Regions from separate parts of the Clostridium cylindrosporum DSM 605 genome, predicted to be linked through region 1. Evidence: riboswitches for the same ligand, from Rfam matches in the RefSeq annotation. Region 1 holds a riboswitch; the other holds the start of a gene.
The links. A riboswitch is a leader RNA that binds a small molecule or an ion and turns the genes downstream of it on or off. The one in region 1 is predicted to bind thiamine pyrophosphate.
Positions count from the first base shown of each region.

Region 2: it holds a riboswitch for thiamine pyrophosphate, as region 1 does, so the genes downstream of both, tenA (thiaminase II) here and thiS (sulfur carrier protein ThiS) in region 1, are expected to answer to the same signal.

Region 1 is NZ_LFVU01000002.1:110,120-118,412, reverse strand. Features, by position in the region: gene CLCY_RS01160 (dihydrofolate reductase) at 1-36, opposite strand, end outside; gene CLCY_RS01155 (FAD-dependent oxidoreductase) at 317-1,756, shown strand; gene CLCY_RS01150 (hypothetical protein) at 1,834-2,364, shown strand; gene CLCY_RS01145 (pentapeptide repeat-containing protein) at 2,494-3,147, shown strand; TPP riboswitch at 3,208-3,308, shown strand; gene thiS (sulfur carrier protein ThiS) at 3,421-3,615, shown strand; gene thiF (sulfur carrier protein ThiS adenylyltransferase ThiF) at 3,617-4,423, shown strand; gene CLCY_RS01130 (thiazole synthase) at 4,450-5,220, shown strand; gene thiH (2-iminoacetate synthase ThiH) at 5,227-6,330, shown strand; gene CLCY_RS01120 (thiamine phosphate synthase) at 6,331-6,930, shown strand; gene CLCY_RS13255 (ATP-binding protein) at 7,105-8,277, shown strand.
Region 2 is NZ_LFVU01000026.1:303,590-311,882, forward strand. Features, by position in the region: gene CLCY_RS08350 (6-pyruvoyl trahydropterin synthase family protein) at 1-196, shown strand, start outside; gene queE (putative 7-carboxy-7-deazaguanine synthase QueE) at 199-861, shown strand; gene queC (7-cyano-7-deazaguanine synthase QueC) at 956-1,612, shown strand; gene queF (preQ(1) synthase) at 1,615-2,118, shown strand; gene CLCY_RS08370 (MarR family winged helix-turn-helix transcriptional regulator) at 2,241-2,648, shown strand; gene CLCY_RS08375 (YczE/YyaS/YitT family protein) at 2,660-3,358, shown strand; TPP riboswitch at 3,411-3,508, shown strand; gene tenA (thiaminase II) at 3,673-4,335, shown strand; gene CLCY_RS08385 (ABC transporter ATP-binding protein) at 4,342-5,106, shown strand; gene CLCY_RS08390 (ABC transporter permease) at 5,103-5,843, shown strand; gene CLCY_RS08395 (ABC transporter substrate-binding protein) at 5,843-6,850, shown strand; gene CLCY_RS08400 (DUF421 domain-containing protein) at 7,043-7,768, shown strand; gene CLCY_RS08405 (hypothetical protein) at 7,834-8,043, shown strand; gene CLCY_RS08410 (hypothetical protein) at 8,148-8,293, shown strand, end outside.

The DNA of each region.
Region 1 (8,293 bases):
TCCATTTTCGGATATTGCAACAACATAACTTAACAATTTTAACACTCCTTTGATAGTTAATTAAGATCATAATCTCTTAAAACTATTATTTACTAGCCATCATAATATTATTTTAATTTTGATATATCTATTTTTAAGTAGAAATGGCATCTTATAAAGGCATAATTATATTAATAGAAAGGTTGATTGAAGAAAGAGAATAATTGAGCTTGATATAATTTATTTCAAGGTTCATAAGAATGTTTAAAGTATTTTGTTTTATAGTTAATATGTTTATATTTTGAAGAAAATGGAATACTAAGTATGAGGTGATTTTATGAATTCTGTATGGAGTGAAAGTTGTAGCTTTAAAAAAAGAGAAGTATTAAATAAAGATATAGAAGTTAATACTGTTATAATTGGAGCAGGAATTGCGGGAATTTTAACGGCGTATTTATTAAAGAAAAATGGTATAGACGTAGTTGTTATCGAAGCTAAGGAAATTGCTAGTGGAAATACAAGAAATACTACAGCTAAGATAACTATTCAGCATGATCTGATTTATGATAAATTAATAAAAGAATTTGGAGAAGAAAAGGCACTTATGTATTTAAACGCTAATAATCTTGCTTTAAATACATTTAGAGATATAGTTTATGAAAATAATATAGATTGTGAATTTGAGGAAAAACCAGCCTATGTATACTCATTAGGAGAGACAGAACCTCTGAAATTAGAATATGAAGCAGCTAAAAAACTTGGAATAGATGCAGAAATTGTAGATAAAGTAAAACTGCCATTTAATGTTAAGGCAGCATTAAGATATAATAATCAAGCACAGTTTAATCCGCTAAAGTTTTTAGATGTTATATCAAAGGACTTAACTATCTATGAAGATACAAGAGTAATAGAAGTTGAAGAAAATTTAGTTGTCACCAATAGAGGCAAAATAAATGCCAAGCATATAGTTGTTGCAACACATTATCCAATTGTAAATGTTCCAGGATATTACTTTTTAAGAATGCATCAAGAAAGATCTCATGTTATTGCTTTAGAAAATGCGGATGATGTTGAGGGTATGTTAATTGATATTGATAAAAGTGGGTATTCCTTTAGAAATTATAAAGATTTATTATTATTTGGAGGTATCCCTAAAAGAACAGGTAAAAATGAAGAGGGAGGATGCTATGAAAAGCTAAGGGAGGTAGCAAAGATTCTCTATCCAAATTCAAGAGAAAAATATCACTGGTCTGCTCAGGATTGTATGACCATAGATGGTATTCCTTATATTGGTAAGTATTCCTCTTCAACAGATAATGTTTATGTAGCAACTGGATTTAATAAATGGGGAATGACAAGTTCTATGGTGGCAGCTATAATTAACAGTGACATGATACTCGGTAAGGAAAATGATTTTTCAGAAATTTTTTCTCCTAGAAGATTTGATATGTCACTTTCAATTGATACTATAATGGAGGATACAATAGAAACTGCCAAAAACTTTATAGCACAAAAAATTGACATTCCAAATGAACAAATAGGACACATCAAAAAAGGTCATGCTGGAATTGTAGAATATAATGGAGAAAAAGTTGGTGTGTATAGAGATGATAATGGTAAGGAGTTTGTTGTAACAACAAAATGTCCTCATCTAGGATGCCAATTGCAGTGGAATGCTGATGAACTGTCATGGGATTGCCCTTGCCATGGTTCAAGGTTTGATTACAAAGGAAACTGGTTAGATAGTCCAGCAATAAAAGGACTTAATGACTATTAGATAAGTAAAGAAAGTATGGTATCTAAAAGATACTATAAGGGAAATAAGTAGGACTAGACGATTAGGGGGTAGGTCTTGTGAATGCTTTATTAAGTATTAGTGAAGAGGAGTTTAACCAAAAGGTAGAGATTCGTTTTGAGAGTATAATTGACGGCTTAAATAATTATAACAATGCAGTGTTAGAACCTAAGGAAGTTAAAGATTTATGTTTAATCGAGGAAGATTTTATTGGTTTTATTAAAGATATTTATCGCACAAGCAAATCAAATAAGGAAAATTTAATAGTTGATCTTTATCTACCTAGATTAACTAATGGGGAATTTGAGAATCTTTATAATGCTTTAAATGAAGAGGATAAAATCATCTTAATGAAAATAAGAAATTGTAGGTTAAATTCAAATTATTTTATGGTTATGGATGAAGAAATAATTGGATTTTTAGTAAGGCTTTGTACAAGGGAGTTGTTTTTTATTACATTTTATTTTTTTAAATGTCCATTAACCATTTGGGGGAATTATAATCTTAAGTTTCCAATATTTTATATGACAGAGGATGATATAAAAACATATAGTAATTTGATTGATAAACATAATCTTAAGTTATCCTAGAGTACATCGGAAATATAAAATATAATATTAGTGTTTTTATCTTAGAGTTTATAATAAATTGACTTTTAAGACAATTATATATAATATTTAGATTGGAACATAAAAGATAAAAGTTCCATGGAGGTAAAAATGGCTAAAAATGAAGTTAATAAAGAAAGTTTTAACTATAATAACATAGAGAAAAAAGATAAGAATTTTATGTACAAAAATCTTAAAAGAAGCAATTGTTATAATTGTAACTTTTCTAATTCAAATTTTGATTTTGCAAGCTTTAGAGGAGCTCATTTTAAGTCTTGTTACTTATTTAAATGTACATTTAAGGGAGCAGAGTTTGTTGGAGCAAATTTAAAGGGTAGTAAGTTTATTAGTGCTGTATTTGAAAATAGTATATTTGACTCTGTAAATTTAGATGGAACTGATTTTAAGGACGCTAAGTTTAAGAATACTATTTTTATGTCAACTGATTTAGAAAAAGCTAAGAATATTGATATAAATGATTCTGGAATTAGAGTATTTGATAAAATGCCTGATCTTAAAATAAGTGATGAATTAAAAAGTGCAGTTGAAGATGTTATTAAAAATAAATGCGTAAAAAATTCAAGAATATTTGATACAAAGGAAGGCAATATAAATCTACTTAATATTATGATATTACTTGAGAACTTTGATGAGAAGAGCCTAATAAATGGATTAAGAAATATTCATGATTATATTGATAGAGACTTTCATACATTAAGTTACATAATTAGATTAATACAAAAAATTAATCAAACAGTAATATAGTAAATGTTTTAAACACTTGAAGAATAACTAAACAATATATATAATTAATTTAGTAATGGTAAGAAATGCTAGAGGTGCCGTAAGGCTGAGAGGGATATGTATCCTAACTCTTATAACCTGATATGGATAATACCAGCGTAGGGAAGCAGATTACTTAATATTAATAATGCAATATAGATATACTATCTAAATTGTTTATTTTGTGATTTACTTCTAGCATATTTTATGTTAGAAGTTTTTTGTTTTTTGAAGATTTAGAAGGGAGGGTAGAGAATGAAGGTAAACGGTAAAGAATTAAGTTTTGAAAGAGAAGTAACGGTTAAAGAGCTATTAAATGAGCTAAATCTAGAGGAAAAAAAGGTTGTTGTAGAAGTAAATCTTGAAATAGTTCCTATTGATAAATATAGAACTTTTTTACTTAGGGAAAATGATAGTATTGAGGTATTGAGTTTTGTTGGAGGTGGCTAAAATTAAAATAAAGGTAAATGAATTATACGTGGAAGCTGATAGTAATGACACAGCTTTTTCGATAAGAAATAAGTACAAGAAAGATTCAGATGTTATTGTACTCAATGGATTTCAAATAAAGGAAGATGTTCCTTTAAAAGAAGCGGATAGAGTTACTCTAATAAAGAAGGGTGAAATCCCAACAGAAAAAGAACTAGAAAATCTTATGATTGCAAGGCATACTCCAGGAGTTTTTGAGAAGTTAAAAAAGTCAAAAGTTGGTGTTGCAGGGGCAGGGGGTCTTGGTTCAAATATAGCTATATCTCTAGCAAGAATGGGGGTTGGGGAAATAGTAATATGTGATTATGATGTAGTGGAGCCTTCGAATCTAAATAGACAACAGTATTTTATTGATGATATAGGAAAACTAAAGGTAGAAGCAATTAGGGATATTTTAAAGAAGATTAATCCATTTATGAATATTACTATACATAAACTGTATTTAGATAAAAGCAATATTAAAAGTGTTTTTAATGATTGTAATATTATTCTAGAAGCCTTTGATTGCCCTATTTGTAAGTCAACTTTATCAAATGAAGTTTTAACTAAAATGAAGGATACATATTTAATTGCATCTTCAGGTATGGCTGGATATTATTCATCTAACTTAATACAAACTAAAAAGATAACCAGTAAATTTTACTTATGTGGCGATGGGGTAAATGGAGCAAAGGAGGGTTCAGGATTAATGGCCCCAAGAGTTGCAATTTGTGCTAACCATATGGTTAATATGGTTGTTAGAATTTTATGTGAAGAAATAGATGTATAAATTTAAGTATGAAAGAGAGTGTTATTATGGACAAGCTAAGTATAGGGGGAGTTACTTTAAAATCAAGACTATTTGTAGGAACAGGTAAATACTCATCTAATAGTCTAATACCTAATATATTAGAGGAAAGTGGTTCACAGGTAATTACTATGGCATTAAGAAGGGTAAATTTTGATAATAAAGATGAAAACCCACTAGAGTATATAGGTAAAGATAGCATACTGCTTCCTAATACATCAGGAGCAAGAAATGCAGATGAGGCGGTAAGAATAGCTAGACTCGCTAAGGCTATGGGATGTGGTAACTGGATTAAGATAGAAGTTATTTCTGATAACAAATACCTTATGCCGGATAATCATGAAACATTAAAGGCTACTGAAATTTTAGCAAAGGAAGGTTTTGTGGTTCTACCTTATATGAGTCCTGATATTTATTATGGTAAAAGAATGCTTGAAGCAGGTGCAGCAGCAGTTATGCCACTCGGGTCTCCAATAGGAAGTAATAGGGGACTTGAGACAAAGGAATTAATAAAAATGATGATAGAAGAAATAGATGCTCCAATAATAGTAGATGCAGGAATAGGTAAACCCTCACAGGCTATGGAGGCAATGGAAATGGGAGCTGCTGCATGCTTAGTTAATACTGCTATTGCAACATCAAAAAATCCAGTTCAAATGGCAAAGGCCTTTAAGCTTGCAGTTGAAGGTGGGAGACTCGGATATTTATCTAAATTCGGAGAAGTAAGTAATAAAGCTAATGCCTCATCCCCATTAACAGGGTTTTTAGATGGGAGATAAGTAGAAATGAGTTTTTATGAAACAATAGAAATGTTTAAAAAATTTGATTTTGAGGATTACTTTAAAAAAGTTACAACTGAAGATGTGAGAAAAAGTATAAATGAAAGTAATTTAAGTTATGAAGATTTACTTAATTTATTATCACCTAAAGCACAGGAATTACTAGAAGAAATGGCACAAAAGTCATATGATTTGACTTTAAATCATTTTGGCAGAAGTGTGCTTTTGTATACTCCAATGTATTTAGCAAATTACTGTGTTAATAAATGTGCATATTGTGGTTATAATGCAGAAAATAATATACATAGAAAAAAACTTACATTAGAAGAAGTAGCAAGTGAAGGTAAACATATAAGTAAAAAAGGATTTAAACATATATTAATTTTAACAGGAGAAAGCAAATACCATACACCTATTTCATATATTAAAGACTGTGTAAATGTACTTAAAAACATGTTTCCATCAATTGCTATAGAGGTATATGCAATGACAGAGGAGGAATATAGCGAGCTAATTGATTCGGGAGTAGATAGTTTGACTATATATCAGGAAACATATGATGAAAAGGTATATGATAAGGTTCATATAAGTGGGCCTAAAAAGGATTTTAAATTTAGACTTGATGCACCTGAAAGGGGGGCAAAGTCTGGAATGAGAAATATAGGTCTTGGAGCACTCCTTGGTCTTAGTGATTTTAGAAAAGATGCCTTTTTTACAGCATTACATGGGGAATATATTTCAAGAAAGTATAGAGATGTAGGCATCAGTTATGCCCTTCCAAGGATAAGACCATGTGAAGGAGATTTCGATGATATTAATGAGGTAAATGATAGAAATTTTGTGCAAATGCTTCTAGCTTTTAAGATATTTAATCCTACTGCAGATATAAATATATCAACTAGGGAGAGAAAGGGATTTAGAGATAGTTTAATTCCACTTGGTGTAAGAAAACTTAGTGCAGGAGTCAGCACAAAAGTTGGAGGAAATACTCTAGAGGATGCTGGAGAAGAGCAGTTTGAAATTGAAGATAATAGAAGCGCTGAAGAGATAAAGGCTATGATTAAAAAACTTGGATATCAACCAATTTTTAAGGATTGGGAAAGAATATAAATGATATACCTAATTACAAATAGACATTTAGTTAGTGAAAAAAGATACATAGAGGTTTTGAAACAAGCTTCAGACTCTGGTGTTAAAAGGATTATATTAAGAGAGAAGGATCTTTCTACATGTAATTTAGAAAAGCTATATTATAAAATAAAACATACAATTAGTGAAGAAACTAAAATAATAATAAATTCGAATATTGAATGTGCTAAAAAGGTTGGAGCATTTGGTATACATCTTACATTTAATGATTTTCTTAATTATAAGTTAACTAATAACTTTATAGTTGGAGTTTCTGTTCACACCCTTGAAGAAGCAATAATTGCAAATAAAAAAGGAGCAAGTTATATACTTGCATCAAATGTATATGCAACTAAGTGTAAAAAGGGAGTAGAAGGTAAGGGAGTAGAATTTATAAGAGAAATAGCACATAGGGTAGATACTAAGGTTATAGCTTTAGGAGGAATTACAAGGTACAACTTTAGAGAAGTTTATGATGCTGGGGCAAATGGAATAGGAATCATGAGTGAAATAATGCAAAGTAATAATGTTAAAGATTTAATCGATAAATTACTTGATAATAATCAAAAGGAACTCCCATAGTGTGGAGTTCCTTTTGATTTTGTACTAGTTATGGTAGATATTATATACATATAGATGTTTTATTTTAAATTATCTTGATATTATATAATTTTAAGGAGTACAATTAAATTAATATAGAATGTTGTATAAAGTTAAATTTAATCAATTTATGAAAAAGTAAAGGGGAATATGTTTATGGAGCAGTTTATTTTATTTGATAGTTTTAATAATAGTAGTATTATACAAAACTTAATAGAACTAAAAAAGGAGTATAAGCAAGAAGTTTATAACAAGACTTTATCAGAATTACTTAGAGAGGGCTATAGACTTTCTTTAGAGGGTAACATATTAAAGTCTTACATATGTTATTTAATCTCTAATGATGAAAATCCACTTACACTAATGGCAGAACATAAGGGTAAAAATGTAGAAAGTGCTATATATAATATAGCACTTAAGGATATCGAAAAAATAGTATACTTATTTAATACCCACATGGAGTTTTGCAATATGGAGGATAAAGGTAATAGCAAGGAAGAAAAAATCCTTAGTATAATGAATAATAATGAAAAGCCAGAGGATATATTAGACCAATTATTAGAATTATTCTATAAAAATGGAGCAGGCCTTATGAATAGATATAAGGCATTTAAATGGAGTCGTGAAGTTGGATTAATTGGAATTGATAAATGTGACCCAATAACATTTGATGAACTAATAGGTTATGAAAGACAAAGAAGTATATTGGTTAAAAATACAGAGGAATTCTTAAAGGGCAATGATGCTAATAATGTATTATTATTTGGTGATAGTGGCACAGGTAAATCATCATCAATAAAGGCACTACTAAATAAGTATAGTAGTAGTGGTCTTAGAGTATTAGAACTTAATAAATCAGATTTTATGGATCTTAATAATATATTATCAGTTATAGGAAATAGAGGAGTTAAGTTTATTTTATTCCTTGATGACCTATCATTTGAGGAATTTGAGTCTGAATACAAAAATATGAAGGCATTAATAGAAGGTGGAGTTGAAGTTAAGCCAAAAAATATACTAATATATGCAACTTCAAACAGACGTCATCTTATTCGTGAAACATGGAATGATAGACAAGGTGAAGACATACATGTATCAGACACTAGACAAGAAAAGTATTCATTATCAGAAAGATTCGGTATAACATTAACTTACACTTCTGCAAGTCAGGTAGAATACCTTAATATAGTAATGGAACTTGCAAAAATTAAGGGTATTGATATACAAGAGGATATACTAAAAGAAAAAGCGCTACAATGGGCAGCCTTAAATACAGGGCGTTCAGGTAGAATTGCAAAGCAATTCATAATGTCCCTAAATACTCTTTAAGAAAATAAAAAGAAGG
Region 2 (8,293 bases), on a different contig from region 1:
TGAAGAAGGGAGAGAGCTTGCTGCAAAGCTAGAGGTGCTTCCAAATAACTTTGACATTGTCTTTGTACCATACAGAACAACAGCTGAGGAAATGTCTAGGGATGTTTTTAATAGACTAAAGTCTAAGGGATTTAAGATTTATGAAGTAGAACTATTTGAAACGCCAACAAATAGCTGCATATATACGGAGGAATAAAAATGTTTAATATAATAGAAAAATTTTTATCTGTTGATGGAGAAGGTCCAACTTCTGGAGAACTTGCTACATTTATAAGATTTTTTAATTGTAATCTAAGATGTTCATGGTGTGATACTACCTATTCATGGGATAGGTATAATATAAGTGAGGTTTTATCAGCTAGAGATATCTATGATTATATAAAGGGAAATGGAGCTAGAAATGTTACATTAACAGGTGGAGAGCCATTAATTCAAGATGGAATTGAAAACCTTCTTGATATGCTTAATAAAGATAGTGATTTAGTAGTTCATATAGAAACTAACGGGTCTATTGATATATTACCTTTTAAGGAAAGGTTTCAAAATATAAGTTTTATAGTTGATTATAAGCTACCTAAAAGCGGAATGACAAATCGCATGAACACAGGAAATCTAAAAAGTGTTGAAATAGATGATGTGTATAAGTTTGTAGTAGGAAGTCGTGAGGATTTAGATGTAGCATATAGCATTATTAAAGAACATGAATTAACATCTAAATGCTTAGTTTACTTTAGCCCTGTTTTAGGGGAGATTGAAATGGAGACAATTGTAGATTTTATGAAGGAGAAGAAGCTTAATGAAGTTAGGCTTCAGGTTCAGCTGCATAAGGTTATATGGGATAAGGATGCTAGAGGAGTATAAACAAAGATCTTGAATCAAGGGAGTTTTTACTCACTTGATTCTTAGAGATTGTTATCCAGGAACAAGTAGTTATCGGATAGAAAGGATAGGAGATATGAATAAGAAAGCGGTAGTTGTATTTAGTGGTGGACAGGATTCTACTACATGTTTGTTTTGGGCACTTAAGGAATTTGATGAGGTAATAGCGGTTACATTTAACTATAACCAAAAACATAGTTTAGAAATAGATTGCGCAAAGGATATTGCAAAGGAACTTGGGGTTGAACATCATATACTTGATATGGAACTTCTTAATCAATTAGCCCCAAATGCACTAACTCGTGATGATATAAAGATAGAAAAAGGTGAGGATGGAGAGCTTCCATCAACCTTTGTTGAAGGGCGAAACATGCTGTTTTTAACATTCGCAGGTGTGTTAGCTAAGGTTAAAGGTGCAAAGCATATAGTAACAGGGGTATGTGAAACAGACTTTAGTGGATATCCTGACTGTAGAGACGTGTTCATAAAGTCCCTAAATGTTACACTAAACCTAGCTATGGACTATGATTTTGTAGTTCATACACCTTTAATGTGGCTAGATAAGGCCCAAACTTGGGAGATGGCGGATAAGTTCGGAAAACTTGACTATGTAAGAGAAAAGACACTTACATGCTACAATGGGATAATAGGGGATGGGTGCAAGGAATGTCCATCTTGCATACTTCGTAACAATGGACTAAATAAATACTTAGAAGATAAGAAGGAGAAATAGTTATGAGTCACAGTGGAAGAAAAGAATCAGAATTAGATAACATAACACTACTTGGAAATCAAGGAACAAAGTATGATTTTGGATATAACCCAGATATACTAGAAGCCTTTGATAATAAGCATCCTAATAACGACTACTTTGTAAAGTTTAATTGTCCAGAGTTTACAAGTCTATGCCCAATAACAGGTCAACCAGATTTTGCAACTATATATATAAGCTATATACCATCAATTAAAATGGTAGAAAGTAAGTCTTTGAAGTTATATCTATTTAGCTTTAGAAACCATGGAGATTTCCATGAGGATTGTATGAATATAATCATGAAGGACCTAATTAAGTTAATGGACCCTAAATATATAGAGGTATGGGGAAAGTTCACTCCAAGGGGAGGAATAAGTATAGACCCATATTGCAACTATGGAAAGCCAGGTACTAAGTATGAGGAAATGGCAAACTACAGACTAATGAATCATGATATGTATCCTGAAAAAGTAGATAATAGATAATACTGTTCCCTAAGGATTATGCCCTTAGGGAACTTTTAGTATATTAGGTAGTTTAACTCCTTGATAAATCTTAGTTTAGGGTATATACTTACCTAGGTAACTATTTTAAGAGGTGAATAAAGTTGGATTTATATGGACATAGAGCAAATCAATTAGCTAGGTATTTTAATAAAAGACTAAATGAGAGGATATCTCCACATGGATTGTACACTTCTCAATGGGGAATCATATTATATTTATACCAAAGGGGAGAGTGTACACAGGTTGAACTGTGTCAATATCTTTGCGTTGAGGCCCCAACTATTACTAGAACATTAAGTAGAATGGAAGAAATGGGCTGGATAATTAGAGGAGAAGGGAAGGATAAAAGGCAAAGGCTTATTAGTTTAACAGATAAGGCCTATGAAATGTTTCCTAAATGGAGTGCAGAATCATATAATCTAGAACAAGAGGCTATGCAAAACATAGATAAAGAAGAATTAGAAATATTTAAAAAGGTTTTACTTCAAATGATGAAAAACCTAGAATAGGGGAGATAACTATGGAAGAAAAAAGTAATGAGATAATAGATGATAACAAGGAAAAGAAGAATAGTGATATAGTTGATACACACAAAGAAACTGCATTGGCATATATAATTAGAGTTATGGTATTTGTAGGAGGAATATTTGTCTTAGCACTAGGTGCTGCAACCTCAATTACAGCGAATCTTGGAGTGGCTACATGGGATGTTCTTCACATAGGACTTTCTAATTTAAGTGGTTTATCTGTAGGTAGATGGGTTCAAATAGTAGGTATAATCATGGTTTTAACTACTTGTATTCTTGAGAGGGAAAAGCCAGCTATAGGAAGTATATTAAATATATTAATAGTTGGTTACTTTCTAAATCTTATACTAGACCTAGGATTTATACCTAATTTTACAGAAATACTACCAAGAAGCATACTTCTACTAATTGGTATTGTTCTCATGGGAACAGGATCAGGAATGTATGTAGCATCTAAGGTAGGGGCAGGACCAAGGGACGGAATGACACTTTATTTATCAAAGAGATTTTCAATTTCTGTTAGACTGGCTAGAACTATACTTGAAATATCAGCTCTAACAATAGGATGGTTAATAGGTGGACCAGTTGCAATAGGTACATTTTTATCAGTACCATTAGTAGGGCCAGTAATGCAAGCATCATTAAGATTTTGGATGAAGCAATTAACTAGGCTTCCTAAGACAAGTAATTAAAAAATATATGGAAAAGTTTTAAAATTTAGATATAATGTATATATAAAACCAAATAACTTGCTAGGGGTGCCAATATGGCTGAGAGGTTTAATACTAACCCTTGTACCTGATCTGGATAATGCCAGCGTAGGAAAGCTTTATGAAATATAATACTAAAGGTATGCATAAATTTAAGCATACTTTCGATTATATTTGTTTTTGTGCACCTTTGCAGCTATTTACCAATTAGGTAGGTAGCTGTTTTTTATTTGTAAAAAGGAGGGTAGCACACTAGATTTAAATTAAAAAACAATAAAAATAAAGGGGATAATAAAATGAAGTTTACTGATTACTTATTTGAAGAAGTAAATGAAATTTGGAATGGATATTTAGAACATCCTTTTGTAAAGGAGATAGGGGAAGGAATACTTAATAGGGAAAAGTTTAAGAACTATCTCATTCAAGACTACCTCTACTTAAAGGAATACATAAAGGTTTATGCAATAGGCATAACTAAAGCAAATGGACTTAAGGAAATGAAGTTTTTCTATGAAGCGATAGAAGGAATCATAGAGGATGAAGCTGCTGTACATATAAAATATCTAAAAGACTTTGGAATAAGCAAGGAGGAAGCTGAAAGATATGATATAGAAATTCCCAACTTAAGCTACACAAGCTATATGCAGTCAGTTGCACTTAAAGGGAACATTAAGGAGATAGCTATGGCTGTTATGCCATGTACATGGAGTTATAACTATATAGGAAAGAAGCTTTATGAAAAGTATAAGAATAATTTAGATAATAATTTTTATAAGCCTTGGATAGAAAGTTACGAGTCTGAAGGTTATACAGAATTTACAAACAAATGGATAGATTACATAAATGAAATATGCAAAGATGTTTCAGGGGAAGAAAAGAAGAATCTATTAGATATATTTATTAAATCAAGTATATACGAAATGGATTTTTGGAACATGGCATATAAAAAGGAGATGTAGCTAAAGGTGACAAGTAGTATATTGAATTTTTCCGATGTTACATTTAAATACAAATCTGAAGAGTTTAATTTAATAGAAAAACTAAATCTAAACATAAATAATGGAGAGTTTGTAAGTATAATAGGTCCAAGTGGATGCGGAAAAAGTACATTGTTTAGACTTATAACAAAGCTTGAAAAGGCTAGTAATGGAGAAATTATAATCAATAATCAAGATGTAGAAGGTAGAAAGGATTCTGTAGGTTATATGCCTCAAAGAGATTTGTTAATTCCATGGAGAACTATCCTTGAAAATGCATGTCTACCTTTAGAAATTAAAGGTGTTCCTAAGAAAGAAGCTATATCAAGAGGTAGGGAATACCTAAAAATATTTAAGCTTGAGGATTGTGAAAACAAGTATCCTAGGGAGCTTTCAGGAGGTATGAGACAAAGAGTATCCTTTTTAAGAACTCTTTTAACAGGATCTAACTTGTTACTACTTGATGAACCATTTAGTGCTTTAGATGCAATTACTAAGGTTACACTACAAGAGTGGCTACAGGAGCAGTGGATTAAACTTAAAAAAACGATAATCTTCATAACACATGACGTAGAAGAAGCGATGTTTTTATCAAGTAGAATATTTGTAGTTACAGATAAACCTATAAGTAAATTAAAAGAAATTGAAATTCCTTTAGACTATCCTAGAAATAGGCATATGTTAGCAAGGGAAGACTTAGTTAAGATTAAGGAACAACTTATAGATGAGTTAAAACAGAAGGTGAAAATATGAGAAAGTACACTCCAGCAATAATACTCACAAGTATTCTTCTAATTATATGGGAAGCAGTAGCTAGGAGTATAAACATAATGTTTATATTGCCATCTCCTACAAGGATACTAGTAAAGATATGGGAACTAAGAGAAATATTATTTACGGTACATTTGTCAGCAAGTTTAACAGTAACGGTTATAGGTCTTTTAATTTCTATATTACTAGGGGTAGGAGTAGCTGTTCTTATGAGTATTAATGAAAATATAAAAAATGCGGTATATCCTATTTTAGTTGCAACACAGACTATACCTATAACTGCATTAGCGCCGCTATTTATACTATGGTTTGGATATACAATATGGAGTAAAGTCTTAGTTGCAACATTAATAACCTTTTTTCCTATAGCAGTAAATGTTTTTGATGGGCTTTCATCTACTAAAAGGGAAATGGAAGAGCTTTTAATAACATACGGTGCTACTAAGAAGGATATTTTCTTAAAGCTAAGGATTCCATCATCTTTACCATACTTCTTTTCAGCCCTTAAAATATCAGTACCATTTGCAGTTATAGGTGCTGCAATAGGGGAATGGCTAGGGTCTCAAAGCGGACTTGGCTATCTTAGTAAAAGAATGATGACACAGCTGGATGGAGCAGGGGTATTTGCACCTATAGTTATATTATCCTTAATAGCTATTATATTTGTAAGTATAGTAAGGGTAATAGAAAGAAAAGTAATAACATGGAGGAATGAGTAGTGAAAAAATTTATAGTACTTGTAATCTTTATTGCATTGCTGTTTACATCTTGTGGGACAAGCAATACAAGTAGTAATAAAGAGAGTGGTAAGAAGTTAGAAGAAGTTAATTTGGTACTAGATTGGTATCCAAATGCTATACATAGTTTTATATATGCTGCAATTGAAAATGGATATTTTGAAGATGAGGGTATTAAGGTAAATATACAATTTCCATCTAATGCTACAGATGGACTGAGCTTAGTAGCAGCTGGGAAAGCAACCTTAGGTATAGACTATCCAAGTAATCTTATAATGAGTAAGGCTAAGGAAAACATACCTGTAAAATCTGTAGGTGCTGTGGTTCACTCATCATTAAGTATTCTAATGTCTTTAGATGAGAAAAAGATAAAATCACCTAAGGATTTAGAAGGAAAAAATGTTGGGTATTCAGGAAATCCACTAAATGAAGAATACGTAAGGACTATGGTAAAACAAGATGGTGGTGATCCGAATAAAGTTAAATTTACAGATGTAGGATTTGAAATGTTATCAGCAATTATGACTAAAAGAGTAGATTCAGTAAGTGGAGCACTTGTAAATCATGAGGTACCGGTTTTAGAAGATAAGGGATACAAGGTAAATTATTTAAATCCTTCAGACTATGGAGTGCCAAGGGAATATACTATGATATTTGTAGCTAATGATAAAACCATTAATAATGATAGAGAAAAGTTAGAAAAATTTATGAGAGGAGCTAAAAGGGGATTTGAATTCATGAAGAAAAACCCAGATAAGGCTCTAGAAATACTTCTTAAAAATCAACAAAAGGATAACTTCCCACTAACAGAATCTGTAGAAAAGAAGAGTATGAAAATCCTGCTACCTGGAATGGATTCAGTTGAAGAACCTTTCTTATCACAGGATAAGAAACATTGGGAAGATAATGCTAAATGGCTAAAGGAAAAGGGAATAATAGATAAGATTCCAAGTTCAGATGATTTGTTTGTTAATATATTAAATAAGTAAAATATAAATTTTTAAAGCTGCTTATGATGTGAATTGTAAGCAGTTTTTTATTTGAGCTGCTGTGTTGCAGTAGTGTAACTAACCCTAAACACCACTACTTGCAGGACTCTATGTGCTGATAAACGACCATATCCATGGATAACATTTCTAAACCTACACATAATATATTTAAACAAATTTCAAGGAGCTATTATGAGTTATACAAATTTCATAGGAGACCTAGATATAATACTTAGAAGTGTAGTGTCTGTTGTTGTTTTATTCCTACTTAGTAGGGCTATGGGTAAGAAGCATATTGCTAATTTAACATTTTTTGATTATGTTATAGGGATTTCTATAGGCTCTATAGCAGCATCATTTGCAGTAGATGAGAGTATACCATATGTTCATGGAGTTATAGCCCTTGTAGTATATGCAGTATTCGCCTTAATTGTCTCTAAGATTTCCTTAAAGGGAGTTAGGCTTCGTAATATATTAGGAGGCACTCCTACAATTCTTATTCAAAATGGCAATTTAATTGAGAAGAATCTTAAGAAGGAAAAATTCAGTATAAACGATTTACTTGAGGAGTGTAGACTAAATGGTGTATTCAATATCTCAGATGTAGATTATGCCATATTAGAGACTAATGGAAAGGTTAGTTTTTTACTTAAAGCTAAGAGTATGGGAGTTACATTAGGAGATATGAATATAAAGGGTAAAGATACCGGAATTCAAATTGAGTTAATCATTGATGGCTTCATAGTATATGACCATCTAAAAGAAATAAATAAAAATAAGTCTTGGTTACTTAATGAACTTAAAAAAAGAAATATAAATTCTCCTAAGAATGTACTTTTAGCAAGCATAGATAGTGTAGGGAACATGATAATACAGTTTAAGAATGATGATATAAATATTATTAATGGCCTAAAATAAAAGGTTAAGTTAAAAAGTAAATGCCAATTAGTGATAATTTTAAATTTATATAGGAAGGTGATATTTTGAGTAAGGAACCTATTCAAGAGAATTTTAAGTTTTTAGTATTTGATAAGGAAAGTGAGATTCCAATGGGAAGGATAATTCAGGTTAATGCAGAGGATTTAAGGTCAGCAGAGGATAGAGTAGAAAGATATATGGAAAAGCATAAGATATTTGAATCCGACTCAGTTACACTTTTTATATTAGAGGGAGAAACTTTAACTTTAGTATAACTCTAAAGTTCTATTTATAAGACTACAAATGTCTAAGACAGAGAATATTAAAGATAAACTGGGAAATAATAATTAAAAATATAATAAAAGAGAGGTGGAGTCTAATGGGAGGAATACACGAAACTGATACTTTTAAAGAGGCATATGGAGACAGAGGTTTTGATGGATTAGATGGTGGTGCAAGTTTTAGTATAGAAGAAATAAAAGACATAATAGAAAAGTTTAATAGCATTAAAGACTCAGATGATGA